3 regions of the Paenibacillus wynnii genome follow, and region 1 is predicted to be linked to each of the others. Evidence: riboswitches for the same ligand, from Rfam matches in the RefSeq annotation. Region 1 holds a riboswitch; each other region holds the start of a gene.

The links. Region 1 has a riboswitch for cyclic di-GMP ahead of PWYN_RS19790 (DUF6612 family protein). Riboswitches for the same ligand answer to the same signal wherever they lie in the genome.
Positions count from the first base shown of each region.
Region 2: linked by a shared signal. The riboswitch ahead of PWYN_RS02345 (TolB-like translocation protein) and the one ahead of PWYN_RS19790 (DUF6612 family protein) in region 1 are both predicted to bind cyclic di-GMP.
Region 3: linked by a shared signal. The riboswitch ahead of PWYN_RS28665 (anti-repressor SinI family protein) and the one ahead of PWYN_RS19790 (DUF6612 family protein) in region 1 are both predicted to bind cyclic di-GMP.

Region 1 is NZ_JQCR01000003.1:944,984-953,150, reverse strand. Features, by position in the region: gene PWYN_RS19805 (glycoside hydrolase family 11 protein) at 1-297, opposite strand, end outside; gene PWYN_RS19800 (nitrous oxide-stimulated promoter family protein) at 558-899, shown strand; gene PWYN_RS19795 (IS1182 family transposase) at 1,033-2,592, opposite strand; gene PWYN_RS19790 (DUF6612 family protein) at 2,942-3,820, opposite strand; cyclic di-GMP riboswitch class I at 3,931-4,022, opposite strand; gene PWYN_RS28285 (glycoside hydrolase family 76 protein) at 4,583-6,145, opposite strand; partial or broken gene PWYN_RS19775 (VOC family protein) at 6,544-6,798, opposite strand; gene PWYN_RS19770 (nitroreductase family protein) at 6,826-7,311, opposite strand; gene PWYN_RS28280 (3-keto-alpha-glucoside-1,2-lyase-like domain-containing protein) at 7,594-8,167, shown strand, end outside.
Region 2 is NZ_JQCR01000001.1:483,109-491,275, reverse strand. Features, by position in the region: gene PWYN_RS02365 (glycosyltransferase) at 1-938, opposite strand, end outside; gene PWYN_RS02360 (cation:proton antiporter) at 1,112-2,341, opposite strand; gene PWYN_RS02355 (ROK family protein) at 2,472-3,491, shown strand; gene PWYN_RS02350 (MFS transporter) at 3,513-4,727, shown strand; cyclic di-GMP riboswitch class I at 4,763-4,856, shown strand; gene PWYN_RS02345 (TolB-like translocation protein) at 4,898-5,314, shown strand; gene PWYN_RS02340 (hypothetical protein) at 5,283-5,831, shown strand; gene PWYN_RS02335 (hypothetical protein) at 6,247-6,594, shown strand; gene PWYN_RS02330 (hypothetical protein) at 6,594-6,968, shown strand; gene PWYN_RS02325 (arsinothricin resistance N-acetyltransferase ArsN1 family A) at 6,979-7,473, opposite strand; gene PWYN_RS02320 (MarR family winged helix-turn-helix transcriptional regulator) at 7,999-8,167, opposite strand, start outside.
Region 3 is NZ_JQCR01000002.1:1,637,076-1,645,242, reverse strand. Features, by position in the region: gene PWYN_RS09930 (glycoside hydrolase family 1 protein) at 1-137, shown strand, start outside; gene odhB (2-oxoglutarate dehydrogenase complex dihydrolipoyllysine-residue succinyltransferase) at 802-2,109, opposite strand; gene PWYN_RS09920 (2-oxoglutarate dehydrogenase E1 component) at 2,161-5,028, opposite strand; cyclic di-GMP riboswitch class I at 5,572-5,656, shown strand; gene PWYN_RS28665 (anti-repressor SinI family protein) at 5,691-5,837, shown strand; gene PWYN_RS09915 (helix-turn-helix domain-containing protein) at 5,965-6,309, opposite strand; gene PWYN_RS09910 (aldo/keto reductase) at 6,390-7,367, opposite strand; gene tnpB (IS200/IS605 family element RNA-guided endonuclease TnpB) at 7,507-8,167, shown strand, end outside.

The DNA.
Region 1 (8,167 bases):
TGCACTGTAATTTATTGATATATTTCCGAGTTGTGAGTGTGTCTTGGTAGAGTCGAATTTCTTGCCTTTACGGAATAACGCATTCCCGATGTTACTCCACTGGGCACTGAACGTTCCACCACTATTGAGAGTCATACTTGTGGTCCCGGAATCCTTCCATAGCTCATAGTCGTATCCGTCTTGGGTGCCAGTTTGATTGGCGGTGATCGTTGTTGCTGCCTGTACAATTACTGCAGGTATTGTAAGCGCAAAACAAACTAAAATTGCTAAAAATAACCTCTTTCTTCTTTGTTTCATTCGTCATTCCTCCTATGGGTTAAATTGCATCAAGTCTTACTAAGATGCTGTTCAGCCTGTAGCTGACCCATTCCCACTTCCTCCCAAAAATATAAGTGTAAGCGATAACAAAAATTATTTTATCATAGCTTCTTTGATATTTTTTATACAAAATTAAAGCTCATACCCTAAAAAGTTTAGTTCTTTTGTGGATGGAAATAGTTAGATGATATAGTTAATGTATATTGCAATCTTTCAACAATGAAAGGGATCTTTCAAACATGACAATTAAAGTGAAACGGCAGTTAAATGATGGTCCTAAAATTCGAAGAGAAAAAGAAATTGTTGCAAAAATGATTGGCATTTATTGCAAGAAAAAACATCATCAAAAAGCGCTCTGCGAGGAATGTCAGGATTTAAATGATTATGCTACGAATAGACTATCCCTCTGCCCATTCGGTGAGGAGAAAACGGCTTGTGCAAAGTGCTCTATCCATTGTTACAAATTGGATTACCGTCAAAGAATTAAGAGTGTTATGCGTTTCTCAGGTCCATGGATGCTTCTATATCATCCAATTGAGTCCATTAGGCATATCCCTATACCAGGTAAGTTAAGAAAATAGCCTGTGAAGAATGTAAATTCGCCATGGTTAGACATAAAAAAAGGGGCTGTCCCATAAGTAGATTTTTACGAGCGGAGAAAGACCCTCTTCATTTTCAAAATCGCAAAAAGTCAACAGAGCAGCGATTCTCCTGTTATTGGAGGATCGCTGCTCTGCGTCTTTGGTCATTTGCAGCTTGCTTCAGTAGATTGTGGGCAAGGGAAAGCCACCCGACTTCAAGCGTCACTTTTTCCATGCCGCGAAGCAGAAACCGCCGGAAGCCCCGGTTATTCTTCAGTTGTCCAAACACACTTTCTGGTTCTGTCATTCGACGTACAGCCAAAGCATAGCCTTCCTCGCTTTGCAAGATTGCCCGAGCTTGCTTCTGGTACCGCAGTCGTTCCAGACTTACAACCACTTCCCGATTTCCTGTTGCCTTTGTACAGCGTTCCTTCAGCGGGCAACCGTCGCAACTTAAGCTGCGGTAATGACGTTTTCCAATTTCATATCCACTCTCCAAGAGCTCCTTACTTTCCTTGCGGAAATGCAGCGTTTGTCCGGTGGGGCATATCCACGTATCTTTGGCTTTGTCATAGGTCCAGTTCTCAATCTTTCCGACATTCTCTTTCCATGCTTTGCTCTTTTCTTTATGGTAGCTGCCGTATTTCACTACCGCCTGAATCTCTTCCTTTTCCAGATAGGCGTAGTTTTCTTCACTGCCGTAGCCTGCATCCGCAACTAACGTCCCAGGAAGTTTTCCTAGGATCTGCCTTGCCTTTTCCAGGTGCGGCTGTAAACAACGGGTATCGGTAGGTCTTGGGTGTAGGCTGTAGGCCAATATAAATTGGTTTTCGGTTCCAATCTGTACATTGTAACCCGGTTTGAGTTGACCATTCCGCATGTGGTCTTCCTTCATCCGCATGAAGGTCGCGTCCGGGTCGGTCTTGCTAAAGCTGTTCCGGTCGCCAAGCAGTATTTGGTACTGCTCATACTTCAGTAGCCTAGGCAGCAAATCCTTGCGAATCTTCCGAACGGCTTTTTTCAGGGGTTTGTCTTTGGGTTTTTCCAATAGCTGGGCTTCAAGCCTCTGCGCTGCTAGTTCGAGTTTCTCGCTGTTCCACTCAGAAGACTCCCCGAGTTCAAGGAGGTCGTTTCCGTGGTGCTCGCGTTCTTCTTGGTCTTCTGCCGCTTCAATGCTCGCGAACAGGGCGTGTACCTTCTCCTGTAATTTCAATTTGTTCTTGTTGACCGCTTTGCCCCACACAAAGGTGTAGCGATTGGCATTCGCCTCGATTTTGGTTCCGTCCACAAAGTAATGCTCCAGCGAAACGTATTTTTCGTCAGACAAAAACTGAAGCACGGCGGTAAATACCGTTTCAAGGACGTCCTTCATTCGCTGGGAACGGAAGCGATTAAGAGTGCGGAAGTCGGGTCGCTGCCGTCCGGCCAGCCACATAAAGGGAATATTCTCCCGTACCGCTTTGGCAATTTGGCGAGACGAATAGATTTGCTGGGTGTACGCGTAGATAATATCTTTGGTGAGCATTTTAGGGTGGTAGCTGTCGCGGCCGCCGCCAGGATAGGCAGCGTCAAAGATGGTGTCGTCCAGCCGATTGACGGCTGCGTTCACGACACGAACGAGGTGATTTTCCGGGATGTCTTCTTCCAGATCCATTGGCAAGCAAAGTTGGTCCATGGTATATTGAATGTACAAAGAAATCGCTCCTTTTGAATGGTTGGGTGGTACCTCCATTTTACCAAAAGGGCGATTTCTTTTTGTGATTTTAAAGAAGATTGTAGAAACTTTTTCTGCTCAAAGCAGCGGAGAGGACGGACTGATTGCGGAAAAGCGGTAGCGGTCGCCTTGGTCTCCGGATTTTTACCGCTAAGGGAAATAAATAAAATCTGGAGAGCACAGCGATTGGAGCAACGGTCCGTTCGCGGAGCGTCCACACCACGTACACAAGTCAATCCGACTCAAAAACAGCGGGGCGGTCCCAAGCAGCCATTTCATGGCTTATGGGACAGCCCCTTTTAGCTTATCAAATGTATTAGGACTCTTCCTATTCTAACTCGGCGGGTTTTACAACTACTGCCACTTTGTTGTGATTGGAATACTTGGCTTCTATTTTTGTATTGTGTGTATCTTTTTCACCGTCTACAACTAGCGAATAACTCAAATTCACTGTTAGCTTTTCCGTCTGCCAAGTTTTCTTATTGGCGTATAGTTTCCACGTTACACTTTTGGGTTGAATCGTCCCAGAGTCCATAACAATGTCTTGGTCATAGAGTTCGATTAACATCTTTGCTGCCTTAGGTTCGGTTATCGTAAATTGGAGAACCGTCTGTGATCCGACATCGGACACTTTCATAGATTTTTTATAATTTTTGACTGAATCAAGCATAGATGCGGGATCAAATTGACCTTTAGTGTATAGGGCATCCCAATCCAGCTTGTCTGCCAGCACCCAATACTGTGCATCGGGATCAATCGGCTCTTCACCACTTTCACCCGTTACATCATCTTCAGAAACGGTAGTCTCGTCTTCGTTTTGCTCAATTAACATGCTTCCGTCTAACAACTGATAAAATTCTTTATCGTTGGCATATAGATCGAAAGATGATTCTGTTCCAAAATACTTGAGTTCATTAGTACCCGTTGCGGAGAATTTTGGCAGACGGTTAATGTCTATGTCGAGCGTGTTAGAAACAGAAAAACTCATCCCACTTGTTTGTATATCCAGTTTTTTATTCGAATTCAGGTGATAGCTCTTTAAAGTCTTAGATGATGCCGTTAGCTTGCCAATCACTTGATCTACGGTGAGTGGTTTGGCGGAAGCTGCAGACGCAACCTCCGATTGGGACATCCAGCCTGTATTTCCGGTCAACAACATTGCCCCCGCAATTATTCCTGTGCAAACCGCTTTCCAATTCCTCTTCAAAATCATTTCCCCTCTCGTATCTCGCGATCACGTAACGCCGTAGAAAGGCTGAAACCATAAAAAAGCTCCGGACAGACTTAAGTCCATCGGAGCTATCTTTAAGCTACCCCTTTGGCGGCCTGGCAATCATAGCCTTCTATTAGTTGGCTTTAGACCCATGGCTTTGTGTCATCATCTTTCGATGATTTTACCTTTAACGCGGATATTCATTTTTTTTAGTATTAAATTGCAGGACGTTTGTCCCTTTTTTACTTTAACATGGTTGCAATTTCCTGTAAACGATCTTCTTCCGATTCTCAAGACCTACTTTACTGTCATAAATTTCTAATAAAACTCTCCATCATCACCTTGTACACGAGCATTTAATATCATGCAATTTGCTTCATCAAATTTATGACTTCACCATCAGCACCACATCTTCACTTATAGGATCATTCTCACTTAGAATCCAGTGCTCTGTTTTCGTGATATGAACACTAATGAAACTAAAATAAAGGCAACAAACAAGAGAACTTTGTTCTTCGAATCACTAGTTTATCTGCCATTAGTTCACCCTTCGATGTTATATGTAGATCTTTCGGAATAACGTCTTTTTTGGGGATTTCGTAAAAAAGCAAAAACTCATATGCCGTAAGCTGGGGAAAAATCCATCTTAGTGTATTCGAGTAAATCATAGGACTCTCCTGCCTACAAAAAAAGCAGAACGCATTATTACACGCCCTGCTTTTTCACAAATGCTCTTAGGATTGGGTAGAACTAGACTTACAAACCGCTGAGCAAATCAACATTCAGATAATTCGAATTCCCCTTGGAACTGTCGTACCCTAATTGGATGGTATTAGAACCTGCATTTAGAGGTATGGTGACTGTTACAGTACCATAATTTCCCCAACTCGAAGTGGAATTGAAGACCAAGTTGTTAGCGATGAACACGCCATTTACTTTTACATAACGTGAAGCATTGCCAGCGGCCGCAGCATACCGGAACGTGACGGTTTTTGAGCCAGCTGAATTCTGATTGACATAGAAATCAATAGAGGTCCCGTTGGTGTTCCATCCTCCAATGTATCCCCTACCACTAAAGCCCGGATTCGTGCTTTCATTGATCAGGCCACTGCCGCTGACCAACGTTTTTTGCGCATTTTCGGCTTCATACGCTCCGTTACCAGCAATATAACCTGTATACCCATCCGCTGGTACGAGTTGAAGAATAGAAGCGCCTGCTGCGGCAGTTAAACTTTGCACATAGGTAGAGCCCGTTGGACGAAGCCAATCACTACCGATGATATTATCCGAGGTACGGCGGTGGTTCCAAGCTTGTGTTGCATTTTGCTGAAGAAAGTTCAAATACTGAGACTGACCACCCTGCACTCGCAAACGGTTCAAGTTCCGTGCAAAAATCATCTTGAAGCCGCCCGCATCATTTACGCCTTCATACATTAGAGTCTGGGCGGACACCATTTTGTTGATGACATACTGCGCGGCATTATTGGCATCCGTGAGATAAGAGGCGTTACCTGTCGATTGGTAGAGTGAGACTGCTGCTCCGAGAAAAGTTCCGTAATTGTAGGTGAAATCCCAATCTTTTATAATCCCCATGCCAGCACCTTCGATATGGTCGTTGATCTTGCTGCTAGTCACCAGAGTTGATTTCGTCCAATTGTAGATTTGCGTTGCTTTGGTCAGGTAAGATGTATCATTATAGGCGTTACGCAGTTTGATGGCTGCCATGACCATAGGGGCATTTGTAGCCATATTCTTTTGAGCGTTGCTTGAGATGTTCGGATTGTGCGAGTCTTTTCTCCACCAAATCCCTCCGCCATAAAAGCTTGTATCCCACTCGGCGTAGATCTGGTTGAATAGATAAGAACCACGGTTTAAATACTCCACAGTTCCGGTCAGCTCGTAGGCCCTCAGGCAAGCTAAGGCCCACCAACCCAGATCATCATTGAAAGTGTTAGCCGTCATATCAGGGTATTTTGCATTAAACCCAGTATAGATATCATGTATCATGGTTAGATAAGTTGCACTGCCGGTACGCTCATAGGCGTCCATTACCGTTTCCCAGAGCTGCGCTTCCCACCAAAAATCGGTATACAAACCTCCGTTAGGACCGTGGGCATGTTCAGAGTGAATCTGATGATCACTATTAACATAAAAGTATTTGGCAGGAGCATCATAGAATACATTTACAAAAGAAGACATAGCGGTATCCGCATTAGATGACGTAAATGCTTCGGTCTTCTGATTCAGGCTGGGGGTTAACAGTGACAAGCTAAGCAGGCAAGTAAAAGCGAACGCTAAAGGCTTTTTCCAAGTAATCATTCTCATTCCCCTTTCAAATATCTCAGTTACTTCCGCTATTCAATGTGACATTAGGAATCGTTACCGTGTTATAAGAATTCCAACTTCCCGTTCCGTTAAAGACGACATTGCTGCGGACAGACAGTGCAAACGCTTACATAATAATTGGAGGTTTTTAGGTGTTTGCAATAATTTGACCGTTTGCATCACTCCTTTATAAATATTTACAAGCGATTACATCTATATCTTAATTGTCATATTGTTTGTATGTCAATATATTATTTAAAATAAATTACATCCTTTTACATGAATATAGTATATTGGTATGTAAAAATGGCTACCTGTTGGATTGAATTTGCTAATAATAGTTAAACGCAAAAACGCCGTTGTCATCAACGGCGTTCATTTCATTACTTACGTTAATTTTTTCCCATGACCGCAAAGTAATTTCCTTCATTATCGGTAAAGTTAAATACTCTACCTGAAGGAATATTTACAAGTTCCCCGACAGTAATGTTTTTGTCCGAAAAGTCTTTATATAAACGGTCGAGGTCATCTGAGAAAAACAATAACGAGGGTGTATTCAGATTTAGTTCAGGTTGCATTTTAGCAATCAGCTCCTTATTGTGGAGCACAATACTTGTTCCCGCTTCGTTAGTTGGAGCAACTTCAATTCATCTCATTTGCTCATTATATGTGGTTTAGGATAAATACGTGATTTTGGACATAATCGATGTTCTCGCCCTGGCCGTTGGAACTTCATCAGGATACCCCATTCCAAATACACCTATAACATCATGATTTTTCGGTACCCCGAGAATATCACGATTATGGGGCAAAGCACCCAATGAAGACCAATATCCCCCAATACCCTCTTCATGAGCCGCTAATAAGAAATTTTGTGCGAAACAAGAGGCAGCCATGACATTCTCATCACGTTCGAACGATGTGGGGGCGGGTTTGGATAGTATTACAAGAACGATAGGAGCACCGCCAAAGTCCGTTTTGTGTTTTAATTTCGCTCTAGTATCCGGTCCGATAATAAGGAGCTCCCACGGTTCATTCATCCGGTGATTAGGAGCATAACTTGCAGTATCCAACCAAGAAATCAACTTTTCTTCAGGAATAGGTGTCGGCTTAAATTGCTTAGTATTTCTACGGCTTATAATGACGTCTATCATTTTCATAATTTGATTGCCCCTCCTCTGTTAATCTCTCAAACTCCAAAACGTATGGATAAACTCTTCAATGATTGTTTATATTTTGCCACCATCCGCATTTTATTTCAAATGTTGATTAATAAAATTGCCCTTATTTATGAATTGACAAAACCCTCCCCGCCTGTCTTACAAAAAAAATTCAATTACTATAATTTGATTAATGTCTTGTTTAATGCTATGAGAGTAAGTAATATTGAATTCGCTACTTCTATAGAAGAGAAATAATTAGAATTTGGGGGATTTCAAATAATGAAGAGAAGTTATATTATTGTTGGGATTTTATTGCTATGCTTTGCGACCGCGGGTTGTAAGACTCAGCAAGGTCAGGCCAATAACAGCACCATTACGTTACCTGAAACGAACGAAACAACTATGGATCTAACTTTTGATGAAGCAAGTGAAGGTTGGGAGTTTGCTTTAGGGAAATGGGAAAGAAGACAATCGCAGGAGCAGCAATGGGTATTGGCCCAGACTGAAACGACAGAGCAATATCCAGTAGCGTTGTATAAAAAGAACCGGTTCTCGGATCTAGACGTAACGGTTCGATTCAAGCCTCTTTCAGGGAGTGAAGATGCAAGTGGAGGACTTATTATTCGTGCGCAGAATTCGAAAAACTATTATCTAGTTCGAGGAAATAGCCTTGAAGGTAACTTTCGTTTGTATGCGGTTGTTCAAGGTAGTCGAAAGGAACTTGTAAGTGTAAACGTGGAACCCCCTAAATTAGGGGAATGGCATACCATCAGGTTAATCATGATTGGTTCGCAAATTGAAGCCTACCTAGACGGAGACTTATTGATCAACTTTACGGATAAATTGTATGCTG
Region 2 (8,167 bases), on a different contig from region 1:
TGTTGGAGTGATGCCGTATATTCGGAAGGTCCTGAGCCGTAGATCTTCAGTTGAAGTCGGTCCGATGGGATCATCGACATTGCTTGAAGGATCAGGTGCACGCCTTTATGGGTATTGAGAGACCCGCCGTAGAATAAAGTTAAAGAGTCACCAGGTTGGTATACCCGCTCATTCCGCCGAATGGTATCATAGTTGATCCCGTGATTCTGGACTTCCACATGAATATCCGGTAAGTTCCTACTAACTAGACCAGCTAAGGAAGCGGAAGGGGAAAAGACTCTGCTAGCCGCCCTTAAGAGAGGGACATGAGTGCTTAGCCGTTGCTGAACATTAGGGATTTGGCAGTGAGTGAGGCAATTTCGGCCCATGTCGGGCCCATTGCACAGCGCATTACTCTTTTGGAGCATCGTTCCCGCCGGACATACAAACCAAAAGTCAGTTAAAGTAATGATGTATTTAATCCCGAGACGTTTGCTGATCTGTATAAAGTCCATAGCTCTCATTGGATGTCCAATATGGATGAGGGTGGGTTTTTCCTTCTTAATTACTTTTTGTGCGAACAGAGTCAAATCCATATTCCCGATTTCAAAGAACTGGGCAGGGTCCATATGTTTATGGCGATAGGCAAGAACAGGAATGCCTTCATATTCATATTCTTTATACAATACTTCACCAAAAGTATGAGAATAACTCTCCGGCATACCATCGCTGTAAGTAACGACTTTGACGCGATGCCCTTTGCTTTGCATGGATCTGGCCAAATTGAATACGAACTTCTCGGTTCCTGTATAGGTCTCTGGGTAAAAGGAATGGACGATATAAAGAATATTTAGAACCTTGCGCCTAGTCGGTTTTCTACGTTTTGACCTGCGGGACTTCTTTTTCTTAAGAGGCCTCTTACCTATCGATATTTTTCTCTTTTTTGTTCCTCTTAACAACCTTTTCCTCTTGTTCACCCGCCCAGTTCTGATCCTTCTTGCAGGTTTTCCTTTCCGCTTGAGGGCCACTGACTTTCCTCCTTTGATACAGATCACAGCCTATAGGCCTAAATAATGCATCATATGTTAGAAGGAAGCTGAATTCTTGGGTGGGCTACTTAGAGGAATGAGATTTAGCCGGTTTTCTTTTCCTGTGTTAATCCCAGCTTCATGGCAAGCGGTTTAATGGTTAAGCCTTGAGCTAGAAGGGAGAATAAAACCACGCTAAAGGTTAGCACCAAAACATCCTGCCTACCCTCGAAAGACGGAGGCAAACTTAATGCTAGAGCAATGGACAGACTTCCCTTCAGACCGCCCCAGTTCAGAATGGCTTTCCAAGCGGCAGGAAAGTTCTTGAGATAATGAAGACTTGCGTATAGAGCCAGTGTTCTTCCGATTAATACGATGACAATGGCACCTGCAATAAGGCCCCATTTATCCATAAAGTTAATATTTTTAATTTCGAGCCCGATCATTAAGAAAATCAGGGAGTTGGCGATTAGCGTGATCACATCCCAGAACGAGTTAATATTGGTTTTCGTAGTCTCCGACATCCCAATCTTTGCTCCGTAGCTTCCAAAGATTAAGCCACTGACCACAACAGCAATAACCCCGGATACATGGAAATGCTCAGCAATAAAGTAGCTTCCAAAAAAGAGCAACATCGAAAAGCCGATTTCCAGCGGATAGTCGTCATAGAAACGAATAAGCTGGGAGAAAAGAAAGCCCATGACCGCTCCGATGAGAATCCCGCCTAAGCTGAATTTCAAGAATAGCAGGAGCCCGCTCCCAATGCCGAGCCAGCCCATCTCCATATAGGAGATTAGGTAAATCGAAGAAATTTGAAACAGTACAACAGCTATGCCATCGTTGAATAGAGATTCGCCTTCTATAATCGTGACGACGTTTTTGGGAACGCCCAAGGATTTGAAGATGGAAATTACGCTAATAGGGTCGGTGGCACTCATGAGTGCAGCAAAGGTAAAGGCGATGACCAAAGGCAAGCCGAGAATCCAATACACAGCCAACGCTATAATGAGATAGGACAATAAGGTGCCGCCGAAAGCTAAGGCCACTACGGGCTTGCTTTGCTCGCGCAGATGGGAGAAGGGCAGCTTTAATGTCGCATCACCCAGCAAAATAGGCAGAAATAAAGAGATAATAATAGCTTGAAAAACATGCGATTGCGTGATGAACCCTTCGGCCTGTTCTAGAAAGGGTACATGAAGGGTACCTAGTAAAAGTCCAACCACAACAAGAGCGATGGAAAAGGGCTGATTTATCTTTTTGGCAACAGCAATAACACCCATAGAAATGGCTAGTAAAATTAATATTTCAATAAAGACTTCGTTAAACTGATGCATAGGACACCTCTTGATTATGGATTTTGGATGATTATGTATTTTAACATTGTACCTTAAACTGTTGTGCTTTAAAAATAACTATTTATTAAAATGCTTTTATAAAGTATTATTTAAACCGAGGTGAGAGATCGTGGAGAACATCGGTGGAAATGCCCTGGTTATTAAAGAGGTCAATATAAACTTGGTACGGAGAGTACTAAAGGAAAAGAAACAAGCTACAAAAAAGCAAATCGCAGAGACAACAGGACTCAGTATCGTGACAGTAGGGACAATGCTGCAGCATTTGGTTCAACAGAATGAAGTGCTCGAAGGTGGGTTGAGTTCCTCTAGCGGAGGGAGACCTGCGCAACAATATATATATAATGTGGATTACGCGCTGGCGTTGATTTTGTTCCCTTTTGAAAAAAATGGATTGATCCTGATCCGCCATACTGTGGTCAATCTATCCGGCCATTGTATGCACGAGGCAGAGGTGAAGGTGGAGATCATCGATCTCGCAACTTTTGAAAAGATCATAGATCCATTGCTTATAGCCTATCCCTCCATTCAGGCCTTGGGCTTTGGCTTACCCGGTGCGGAATACGATGGGGAAATGATTGTTTCGGACTATGAAGCCTTACTGGGTATCTCTTTGACTGAGCATTTCAGGAATCGCTATCAAAAACCGGTTGTGATGGAGAATGATGTGAATGCAGCAGTGATCGGGTTTTGCAACAGAACTCAGGCTGCGCCTGACTCCGCGATTGTATATTTATATTTTCCAGAACGGTTTCCCCCGGGTGCTGGTTTATATATTAACGGAAAGCTGTACAAGGGAAAACGAAGCTTTGCTGGAGAAGTGGCGAATATGCCGCTGGGGATTCCATGGGGGGAGGAGTCTTTGCTTGCCTCCTTCGATCTGCTGTGTGAAGCAATCGCCAAACTTACGGTTTCAGTCAGCAGTGTGCTGAATCCGGATTCCGTTGTGTTATATGGAAGCTTTCTGCAAGCCGAGCATGTTCATGCCATAACGGAATTATGCAGCACGCAGCTCCCGGCAAGCGCGATGCCGAAGATTATCCTCACAGAGGACTTTGCAGCAGATTACCTGAAAGGGATGATCGTGCAAACCTTAAGCACATTGGAACCTAACTTACAGTTAACCAAATAAAAGATATAGGTGGTAAACAATATGGCTACGCTTTTTTTAATCATCATCTACTTGGCGTTCATTAGCTTGGGATTGCCGGACTCTATGCTCGGAGCGGCTTGGCCTGTTATGCAGGTGGAATACGGGGCAAAGGTAGAAATGGCCGGGGTGCTTTCTATTATTATCATAGTGGGGACGATCATCTCGAGTTTAGGCAGTGAGACTATTCTAAAACGCTTGGGTACCGGAAAGGTTACCTTTATTAGTGTAGCAGTTACTGCTGTGGCTCTATTGGGATTTTCTTATGCACCTTCTATAATCTGGCTTGCTGTATTGGCTTTACCTCTGGGTTTGGGAGCAGGTTCTATTGACGCAGGGTTGAATAACTATGTAGCTACCCACTACAAAGCACATCACATGAGTTGGCTGCATTGTTTCTGGGGAGTCGGGGCCATGCTTGGACCTATCATTATGTCCCACTTTATTGCACAGGACAATTCATGGAGAAGCGGTTATTTTGTCGTAGCGATCATTCAATTCGCGCTGGTGGTACTGCTGTTCGTTACTCTTCCTCTGTGGAAGCGCTTGGAGAATCAAGGCGGGGTGGATATAAAAGAAGAGGTTCAAGAGGATACATCTAATCCTTTAACTGAAGAATCAGCGCAATATGAAAAGCCTTTGAAAATTAAGGGTGTAAAACTGGCATTAATAACTTTTCTGTTTTATGTGGGGATGGAAGCAACAATGGGCCTCTGGGGCAGCAGCTTCTTGGTGAATGTGAAAGGAATGTCTGCTTCCGCAGCGGCACAATGGGTCTCTATGTATTATGGAGGAATCACTGTAGGCCGGTTTATAACCGGATTTGTTACGTTCAAATTCAGCAATCGTACGCTTATACGTACAGGACAATTCATAGCCTTGGTTGGAGCGATCCTATTGGTACTTCCGTTACAAACGATCTTTTCCCTATTCGGCTTCATCTTAGTTGGCTTAGGATCTGCACCTATTTTCCCCTGTATGCTGCATGAAACGCCTGTCCGCTTTGGAAAGAAACATTCACAGAAGATCATGGGCTACCAAATGGCTGTTGCCTATACCGGTGGCGCTATCCTGCCGCCTCTCCTTGGATGGGTAGCGGCTAATACTTCATTTGTAATTTTCCCAATAGTTAATGTGGGTTATATTATCGTTATGCTTATTGCGTCGGAGAAGATCAATGGTTTGATGAAAAAGCGTCTACCGCATAAACATGCTTAATAGATAACTTGTTGTTTGAGTATAGTAATCAGGTGCTTGAACAAAGGCAAACCCGTACGAAAGTCGGGGACGCAAAGCCACGGGCCTTCCGTCATGATTCTATCATGACCTGGCAGCCGGGTTACTCAAGGGACTTGGTTTTTTTGTTGCATTTTTTAAGGGGGAGAAATATGAAGAGAGTATCAAGAAAATGGATGGTTGGAATATTGGTTGTTGGATTACTGACGGTAGGAATAGCCCTCCCAGGGCAACAGGTATCAGCGGCAACTACATACACCTTTAAAGATGAAGTAACGAAGTTTACGTTCAAGGGGGGTCTTGTAAATATATCGGGATCTCACCTGGTTTGGCGGTCTAGGGGTACAACTGGTGCCGGTCAAATCTATTATGGCAACACGTCGACCGGCAAAACTCTTGCAGTGACAAAACACGGTAAAATTACGGATACGCCAGTGGTGGGCATTAATGGACGCGGTGAACCGATTGTTGTGTGGGCTGATAAAAGAGACCAAAGTGTCGGTGTTGAAAATATCAACTGGGATATCTACAGTTACAATGTCAGAACACAGATCGAGACAAATATATGATCAGGTAAAGGGTACCCTGACAGATTTAGGTAGGGGGAGAGATCCAATAGTTAGGAACGGGCGTATTGTCTACAAAGGAGAAATGGACGGAGATCTCTATGAATATGTGATCTCATCCGGATCAACCCGCAAAATTCTTGACCTACCATACACTTCCTATGTTGAGCGCTTTGTGTTCAACGGCAACCAAGCCCTTTGGAAACAACGGAATTTCGACCAATATGGGAAGAATGTTTATCTCAATCTGGATGCGGTTAATCCCCAGCCGACAGATTTAACTCTACCAGTCATACAGGGTAAAAGTGAATACAGGCAAATGAGTATATCGAAGCGATACGCTGTTTGGCTGGAGACTTCTGGCGACAAAGTAATGTTAATGGGTGTAGACCTTGAGTTAGGAAATGCATTTAACTTGGGTGCGATAAAGGTAGCGCAATTTGTTGGTTTCAATGGGGAAAAGCTTGCTTTGGTTATTGATGACAAACTGGTTTACCGGAATATCGTGCGTAGTAATTAAGGTTGACATAATGGAATAGAGAAGGCCCCCTTATGTAGCATTCAAATGCCTAGTTAACGGGGCTTTTAGTATTTATCTTCGAATCGTATGTAAATACCTGTCCTTGATATCCGGTTGCTTCAAAGATTACCACAAGCGAGATACATCCTCCGGTGGTTTTCTTTTTTTCAGACTAATATTATTAAGGAGTGTCTTAATGAAGGTGAAAAGAGTTTATAAGTTATTTTTATTATATTAATTCTCTTTTTGGGGTTATATGCTATTAATAGGGATTGTAATAGGCAATATGCTGACAAAGAACCACGGAAAATTATTTGGTGTAATTAACTTTATAAAATAAAAGTAATATCAAGTGAATTCACCAATGATACTTAGTGTTTCTTGTACAAGAGACAAGGAGGGGGCTGCGTCTTATATGAAGCTAGAAGAATTATTAATTTTATTGAGTGAAAATACTTTTCCATTCAGAGCATCTCGTAGACCAAGCCCTAATTCAGTGATTAGTACATTAGCAATTGATCAAATAGCTTTAGTTACTCCTTGGTTTAAGATTGTATTTATTTATGAATATGAGAATCGAGAAGCACTGGAAAAAGACAGAATGACATTATATAAAAAATTCAAGAAAGTTTATTTTGATGGGGAAGTCGTTGAGATTATAACTAGGAATATTTACATCGTTACTTCTAAAGATAAAGGGGAGAGGGAATCTAAGATCGAAAAGCAACTAAGGGATATATGTATAAATAAGGGTGGGAACTGATGAAAGTTAAAAAAATCGAATATCCAACTGCACTCTCAAAAATAGTAGATATTCATGATAATAATATTGATGTATTTATTGAACTCGAGGATGGAACCCATATTACTGTTGTTGTAAGTACACCGTTAAATTTACTTAGCTACATGAATAAAGAAAACATTAATTTCATTTCTGCGACTCAGCCTGATATTATTGTGAAATCTTTAACCCAAGAGAATATTGAGCAAGCTGTTGAAAATTATGCTGAGGGGGACGCATTCTGGTTAAAACTATTGTTTGTTGCACATGTTGATAGAGAATTTATAGACATGGACAGAATAGAACAATGTTTTAAGAGAATAAAAAGAGATAATCAAGAGATAGAGCTAAGCTAGCTAAGATTAGCTACAGCAATTTCTCCATAACCATCACATCAATATACTTGTTGTCCATAACGCCTTGTTTCTCAAATACACCTACTTCTCGGTAGCCCATTTTTCGATATAAGCCCTGACCGTTCTGGTTGAAGGGGAAGGTATAGAGTACGATTTTATGAAAATGGAGCTCTGCTGCTGCGGTTTCCAATGATTGCAGGAGCGAAGTGCCAACGCCTTGCCCACGGAATTTACGGTCAATGTAAACGGAGAGGTCTGCAACGCCACTATAAGCACAACGATGGGAATACGGGTTAAGGGAAGCCCAACCGGCCACCTCGCCGTCCAGCACCGCCACCAGTACAAGATACCGCCCTTGATGTTCTTGAAACCACGCTTCCATATACTTTAAGTCTTTAACCTCTATCTCAAGTGTGGCAATACGATCCTCAATGCCTTGGTTATAAATCCTAAGAATACTCTCAATGTCACCGAAAGTGGCGTGCCGAACAGGTAGTGTAGACATTCATTTATCCTCCCTGACAAGTATGGAATTATTGGGGTTATATAGACTGAACTTAAGATTTAGACATTGAAGTGATAAATAAAGTTTAGAGGGAAAAGTCCCCTATATATTCAAGGGAATTATCAATATTGGAGTAGAGTCAATAAGTTGGTGTAAGAGAGTGGTCGTATCTCCTCAGGGATCCGCGACAACTACGGAAAATCGTCTATCTACATGGGTTTCAACATATATAGTTGCACAACGTACACTTATGGTTCACTTTTAGCACACTTTTTGATTTTTAATTGCACTTTATACACTTATTTTTGGGTATTCTGGGGTTTATCCGGCATATCCGTGTTTTTAGTTGCACTAAGTACATCTATCCTTACATACGAGCGCCAAAAGCCAGAAATAAGTGTACAAAGTACATCTATTCCACAGACTACCCTACTATAATTTGAGCCAAAATCTGAAATTCAAGGTGAAGAATTCGCTCTATAATTGGATGAAAACTTGCAAAATACAAATACATCTCAAGAGAAATCACCCGGTTATAGGTGCACAACATCTGCTTGATTTCCCCATAGCATCATTGAACAGCTTCACAGACCGCAATACCGTTTCCTTCTCATATTCAGTCATATGGGAGAAGACTTCATCGAGGTAATTGTTCATTTCCTGATCAATGGTGGTAGCTACCATTTTTCCCGCA
Region 3 (8,167 bases), on a different contig from region 1:
TCAACGGCTACCAAAAGCGCTACGGGTTCGTCTATGTAGACCGTGATGAAACCGACCCCAAGGAGCTGAAGCGCATTCCGAAGGACAGCTTTTACTGGTACAGGGATGTTATACAAAGTAACGGAGAGGAATTGTGATACAAAGCAAGGGAGCGTAATTGTAACACAGGCAGAGGAGAGTAGTTGTAACACAAGTGGGGCAGCAATTGTAACACAGGCAGAGGAGAGTAGTTGTAACAGTATAAGGGCATGGTAAACAGGCATTTGGGGGCGTTCCCGGTGCCTGTTTTGCTGTGCGCCTCTTTTAAGTGTAGAAAGTGCAACTATAGACGAGTTATCACCTCGCGTCGGTTGTCTAGTTGCACTTTATGCACTTATATATTTGGTTTTTGGTGAAAATAGGTGGTTTTTCGATTTATAGTTGCACTGAATACACTTATCTCACGCAGAGTCGGCTATATGCTCGAAATAGGTGTAGAAAGTGCAACTAATGAAGTGCAACTGAGGCTGTAACTAAGTTGCAACTAAAGTACAATAAATTGCAACTAAAGTGACCATACAACTAAACTGTAACTATGCCACTACAGTGACTGTACAACTAAACTGTAACTATGCCACTGTACGCAACTATGCTACTAAACTGCAAAAACGTATGCCCTCAATCTACTATTCCTCATTAGGGTTGGGTATAGGACTAATTGAAAATTAATTAAGGGCTAGTCCAAATCGAAAACGAAAAGGAAAACGCCCCGTTCTACTCGAGAGAGCAGGCGGGGCGTTCTATTTTATATTAGATTGGAAATTACCCTTCCAGCAACAGGGATTCTGGATCTTCCAACAGTTCTTTGATTTTGACAAGGAAGCTTACGGCTTCCGAGCCGTCAACGATCCGATGATCGTAAGACAACGCGATATACATCATAGGACGGTTAGCCATTCTCTCTTCATCCAACGCGATCGGGCGGAGCTGGATCTTGTGCATTCCGAGAATGCCGACCTGTGGAGTATTTAGAATCGGTGTGGATAATAGTGATCCGAATACACCGCCGTTCGTAATTGTAAATGTGCCGCCCTGAAGTTCGGAAAGACTGAGGGTATTACTCCGTGCCTTGGAGGCAAGCTCGCCGATCTGTCGCTCGATTTGCGGGAAGCTGAGTCGGTCTGCATCACGGACGACCGGAACTACAAGTCCTTCCTTGGCAGCTACAGCAATACCGATATCATAGAATTTCTTCAGAACCAAATCTTCGCCGTCAATCTCCGCATTCAGCATTGGGTAGGCTTTGAGCGCGCCGATGACTGCTTTGGTGAAGAAGGACATGAACCCGAGTCCGACTTCATGCTTTTCTTTGAAGGCGTCCTTGCGGCGCTTGCGAATATCGAGGATGGCCGTCATATCCACCTCGTTGAAGGTGGTCAGCATGGCCGCCGTCTGCTGCGCTTCCACCAGGCGGCTGGCAATCGTCAGCCGTCTGCGCGACATGCGCTTGCGCTCGACGGACTTGCCGTCCTCCGGCTGCTGCGTTTTGCCGGCAGCCGGCTTCGCCGCCTCCGGCTTGCCTTGCGGCGCCGGTGCAGACACCGCGGGTGCAGCGGCCGCAGGCGCTGCTGCACCATGCTCCTTCACATCGGCCTGCCCAATGCGGCCGATAGGATCACGGGCGCTCACCTCGCCGAGGTCGATGCCGCGCTCCCGTGCGAGCTTCCGTGCGCCTGGCGAGGCCAGGGCAGCGTTGCTTTCGCCCGCTGCCGCAGGCCCTTCGGGCGCAGCTTCAGGTGCAGTGGCGCTAACGCTCGCCGCTGGCTCAGCCGGGGCGCTGCTAGAAGCCGCGCCCTCAACTGCAGCCGCAGCTGTAACCTGCGGCTGGCTTCCGGCACCGCTGCCGATGATGCCGATAGCCTCACCGACGGCTACATTCTCGCCGGCTTGGCGCAGAATGGAGGTGATGACGCCGTCTTCCTCTGCGCTAATCTCAAGGTTGACCTTATCGGTTTCAAGCTCTGCGAGTACATCTCCCTGTCCGACAGTGTCACCCTCATTGACTAGCCATTTGTAGATCGTTCCTTCGGAAATGGATTCACCCAAATCGGGTACTTTAATTTCAGACACAGGCCGCTACCTCCCCAAATATTATAGTTTTTGCTATTGTGACGCCGTCCCTTAGGTGGACGGCACAGCCGCTTGTACTTGCGTGTTTAACTTCAGGGCTTCAGAGACAATTCTCCGCTGCTCATAGGCATGAACGTCTGCATATCCGCTGGCCGGGCTGGAACGTTCCGGGCGGCCGATATATTGAACGCCTGTATTCGCTGGAGCAATGGCTCTCAACCGGGGTTCAGCATAACTCCAAGCGCCCATGTTTTTCGGTTCCTCTTGTACCCATACAATCTCCTCAAGTGAGGTGAACGTTTCAAGATAAGCCAAAAGTTCGCTTTTTGGGAAAGGATAAAGTTGCTCCAGACGGAGAATATGCAGCCAAGACCAATCCTGATCCCGACCCGACTCCAGTTCTGTCTGCAAATCAACCCCTACTTTCCCGCTGCATACAACCAGCCGCTTCACTTTACCCGGGTTCTGCCCCAGTGACGACTCAGGGAATACCGGCAAGAAATGTCCTGCAGCCAGCTCCGTACCGTTCGAGGTGCTGCGCGGATTGCGGATGAGGCTCTTAGGAGTCATAATAACCAGTGGACGGGCATCTCCCTGACCGCATAAGGCTGCCTGACGACGCAGGAGGTGGAAATATTGCGCTGCGGTAGTTAGGTTGGCAACGGTCCAATTCTCCTCTGCCGATAATTGCAAGTAGCGTTCCAGCCTGCCGCTGGAATGCTCAGGACCCTGCCCTTCATAGCCGTGCGGGAGAAGGACAACCAGATTGCTTCGCTGCGTCCACTTTGCACGTCCGGCGGCAATGAACTGGTCGAAAATGACTTGGGCAGCATTGGCGAAATCCCCATATTGCGCTTCCCAAAGCACCATAGTTTCGGGTGCAAATACGTTATATCCGTATTCATATCCAAGAACAGAGGCTTCGGAGAGTGGGCTGTTGTACACCGCAAAAGATGCCTTGGAATCCGTCAGCTGATGCAATGGGGAGAACCGCTTTCCGGATTCACTGTCATGTAGAACAAGGTGGCGATGGGCAAAGGTGCCCCGCTGTGAATCCTGACCGCTTAGACGAATAGGTGTTCCATCGTGCAGAATAGTGGCAAAAGCTAGGCTTTCAGCCAATGCCCAATCTACCTTTTCGCCTTCGTTCAATGAATCCTTACGGCGCTGTAGAATTCGCTGCAGCTTCGGATAGACCTGGAAACCGTCGGGAACGGTCAACAGCTGGCGGTTAATCTCACGCAGAGTGTCCAGAGGAACAGCTGTAGCGCGTGAACTGGAATCGCCAGTCTGTAGTGGGACGGCTGATTTGCTCTCACCTTTTTTATGTTTGCCTTCCTTCATACTATCATAAGCTTCCTGCAGAAGGCTCTCGGCCTCGGCATATACTTTCTTCACTTCATCAAGAGTAGTGACTTTATCCTGAATCAGACGTTCAGCGTAAATATTGTAGACGGTCGGATGGGTTCGAACCTTGCCATATACGATAGGCTGGGTTGTTTCAGGATCATCCATTTCATTGTGACCGTGGCGGCGATACCCAATAAGGTCGATAACAATGTCCTTCTTGAACAAATTACGGTAAGAGCTGGCCAGACGAACGGCAGCCACACAGGCTTCCGGGTCATCGGCGTTCACATGTACAATTGGAATTTCATACCCTTTAGCCAAGTCGCTTGCATAATGGGTAGACCTGGAGTCTTCGCTTTCTGTTGTGAACCCGATGCGATTATTAACGATAATATGAATCGTACCGCCATTTTGATAACCGTTCAGTTTGCCGATATTCAAGGTTTCAGCAACGATGCCTTCTCCTGGAAAAGCGGCATCACCGTGCATCAGAACCGCCATGGCTTTATTGGTATCGAGGATTGGCATTCCCGGTGTGCTGCGATCTTCCTGAGCAGCACGGGTAAAGCCCTCCACAACGGGATTTACGAATTCCAAATGACTGGGGTTATTCGCCAGAGTCAGACGGGTCCGCACGGTTTCACCTTCACGGACTGCGCGATCTGCACCTAAGTGGTACTTCACATCTCCTGTCCAGCCATAGTTAATGCCCATTGACCCCTCAGAGGGGAACAGCTCTTTGTTCGGAGAATGATGGAATTCAGAGAAAATAATATCATAGGGTTTTCCCAGAATATGAGCCAGCACGTTCAACCGCCCGCGGTGGGCCATGCCCATTAGAATATGCTCCGCACCATCATGTGCGGCGGCACGTACGATTTCATCCAGCATAGGGACGAGGGCATCGTTTCCTTCGAGACTGAAGCGTTTTTGTCCCACAAATGTCTTGTGCAAAAAGGTTTCGAACTGCTCTACCTGAACGAGCCGCTTAAGCAGTTCTTTGCGTTCCGCACTATTCAGAGGGGAGGGGGAGCTTGGTGATTCCGCTTGGCTGTTCAGCCAACGGAGCTCCTGTTCAGCGTTCACATGCCCGAATTCATAAGCGATGGTTTGTGTATATATTTGAAGCATCCGGTGATAGGCATCCCATCCGGTAAGTACATCCGCCGGAGCATTCTCCCAAATCAGAGAAGCAGGTAATGCAACCAGATCGTCGCGGGTTAACTCATAGGTTTCAGGGTTAAGCCATTTAGCCATAGTGTTTGGTTTCCGCTCAAGCGGGTCAATATTAGCTCCCAGATGGCCGTGAATTCGAATGTTGGCAATCAGTTTGGATGCTCTTACGGCCTTCTTAAGCCATTCCGTATTTCCGGAAACTACTGGCTGTGGGTCTTGCTGTTCTTCTGCAGTCAATGGAGGAGGTCCAGAAATTGTAAAAAGGTCCCGGTAATTATGTTCTACAGAAGCCGGATCTTTGACGAATTGCTCATATTTCTCTTGGATATAACCGAGATTGGGTCCGTAATATTTACTCCAAAGGGATTCGTTGTGGGGCTCTTTGGCTGCCATGAATAAATCCTCCTAACGGATGAACTCCAATTTAAGCGCAAGTATAGGCGCTTTCAGAGCTGCGATGATTGCGTTTTCATTCTATAATAATCATAACCTAATTTAAATTTTATTACCTTATACTATTGTGCTACTTTCGTCTGTTGTAATCAATTCATACTTTTGTCCAATCCGTTCGCAAAACGGTATAGGTTTATACCTTATTCATATAACGAATGCTAACAATCGCTATCAAACCAAAGGACTATGAAAATGATCTTACCGTCCTACTTTTTTCTTAAAAACCCCCGTTTCAACATTTAAAAATTGGGTATTTATTAATTACATACCAGAGCACTAGTTTTCTACATACTATATTAATAGTTAATCACTCCTTATAAACGCTGTTATTGGTACAAGTATTGCCAAAATCAGCTATTTGTCTCTCTATTCTTATCAATAAAAATTACACAAATCGACACACTTTTCCTTCAATACCTTGTATAATGTTATTGCACAGAGCTGAATCATCGAAATACAGACCGACCCTTTAATATTAGAGGGTACAGTAAAGGGTAAACCTGCTGAAAGGCAGGGACACAAAGTCTCAGGTCTAAGGTAGAAATACTATGATGGCTGGACTGCCTGGGGACTTAGAATCTTAGGAGGAGATTTTTTTGGAAATGTCCAACCAGGTGGATAACGGAGGGCTACGTGAGATAGATCTGGATTTAGAATGGGTCTATTTGCTCCTAAAGGCTAAAAAAGCAGGGATTAAAGCCGAAGAGGTTCGGCAATTCTTCAATGAGAGATCTTTACAGGTCATGTAAAAGAGTCTACACGATGAGGCAGCTACATACGAAAAAGCACAGCGACCTTCGCTGTGCTTTTTGCAAATATAAGCAAAGTATAAGTTTTCAGTATACTTTGTTTATATTTCTTCTTGGTGCTTTTAAATTAATCTGCTTTTTGGTCAAGACGCCATTTCTGATAATCCAGAAACTCCTTAAACTCCTGTTTGCTAACGCCTGAAGCCATAGCATCCTGTACAAGGCCGAACCAATCGGAATCCAGAAGGGCCTCTTCAGTCTCGGAAAGCTCACCATAAAGTAGAATATGCATAGAAACCTGAAGCGCATCGGCGATCTTTTCAATGAACATGATAGAGGGATTGGATTGAATGTTTCTTTCGACATTGCTTAGGTAAGATTTGGCAACATGAGCTCTATCCGCAAGTTCGGATAGGGAGAGATCTTTCTCCAGACGTAGCTGATGGATGCGTTGACCCAAATTCTCTGGCATGTGACAACGCCCCTTAACGATATTTAATACTATTATAACAAAAATCAAATCAATGAACAAAGTCTAATACATTGGGATAATTAGGGAAGTTGGACGCCTCTTGAGCTGACATAAAGGTCATACCACTCTTTTCGGGACAATTCCAGTTGGTCTGCATCTCCGCAAGCAGCGATACGTTGAGGATTGACTGTTCCGATGACTGGCTGAATAGCTGCCGGATGAGTCATTAGCCAAGACAAAACGATGGCTTCAGGTGTAGTGCTCTTCTCTTCAGCAAGAGACTTCACCATAGCGGCGGTATTCACGACATTCTCCGGCTGATCATCCAGCGGACGACCGCTGAATATACCTTGGGCGAGCGGTCCCCATGCCTGAACTTGAATATTCTCCATACGGCAGTGCTCAAGCGTCCCCTCAGGAAAGGTGTTATCTTTCCAAGGCGCGCGGTTTACACTCACAACAGTATCCAGCCAGGCAATTTTCGCGAGGCTCATGTCCAGTTGGTTAACGATAAAAGGGTCGTCACAGGATGCCTGAAGCAGCTTAATCTGGGCGGCGCTCATATTGGAGACTCCGAAATGACGGACTTTGCCAGCGGCCTTTAGCTGACGCAGTGCAGCGCCTATTTCCTCCGGGTCCATTAATGGATCGGGGCGATGCAGCAGCAAGATATCAATATACTCCGTCCCTAACCGGGATAGGATTCCATCTACACTGTTAAGAATGTGTTCGCCCGAGAAATCAAAAACATTGGAAACATCCCCCGGCTCCATCAACTTAATTCCGCATTTGGATTGAAGAATTATTTCTTCCCGCAGCCTTGGACGCTCTTTGAAGATCTGGCCGAATACCTTCTCTGCTTTCCCACGGGTGTATATATCAGCGTGGTCGAACATATTGATGCCAATGGAGAGCGCGGCATCCACGGCCTCATGCCCCTGCTTAATGTTCTCCAGCGTAATGGGCTCGCGATCCCAGCCTCCGCCAAGACCCATACAGCCCAGTGCAATACGGCTGGCCGGAATGCCGCGTTTGTTCAAAGGTAACGTTTTCAGCAATGAAATCCCTCCGTGTATATTTATCAATAAAAGCCAAGAACACCCCTACCTCTATAGGTTGGGGATGAATCGGCGGTTTAAGAAACCGAACATATGTGCTAATATTTCCCTATAACCCTTTTGAAAGGAGATGTGTGGCATGCTGTCATCGGATCAAGATTTTGGTTCACAAAAACGGGTCCATAAAGCTTATAAGTACCGAATCTATCCGACAAAGGAACAACAGCAACTCATCCATCAGATGTTTGGTTGTTGCCGTTTCGTCTTCAATCATTTCTTGGCATTGTGGAACGATACCTATGCGACAACAGGCAAAGGCTTATCCTACAACACCTGTGCCACACAACTTCCTGCTCTCAAAGGGCAGTTTGATTGGCTTAAAACGGTGGATAGTATCGCCTTGCAATCCGCCGTTCGACACGTGGCAGATAGTTTTGATCGGTTCTTTAAAAAACAGAATCAGGCTCCACGCTTTAAAAGCCGTAAGCATCCCGTGCAAAGCTATACCACGAAACAGACTAACGGCAACATTGCAATTAAAGAAAACAAACTTAAGCTCCCGAAGCTCGGTTGGGTTCGGTTTGCCAACTCCAGAGCCTTAGAGGGACGTATCCTTTCTGCCACCGTGCGACGAAATGCGGCTGGTAAGTATTTTGCATCCATTGTCTGTGAGGTTGACATACATCCCCTGCCGCAGAACAACAAGGCGATTGGCATAGACCTTGGACTCAAGGAGTTTGCGATCTGCTCCGATGGATTACGTGTGGCTAACCCAAAGTGGTTTTGCCACTACGAGAAGA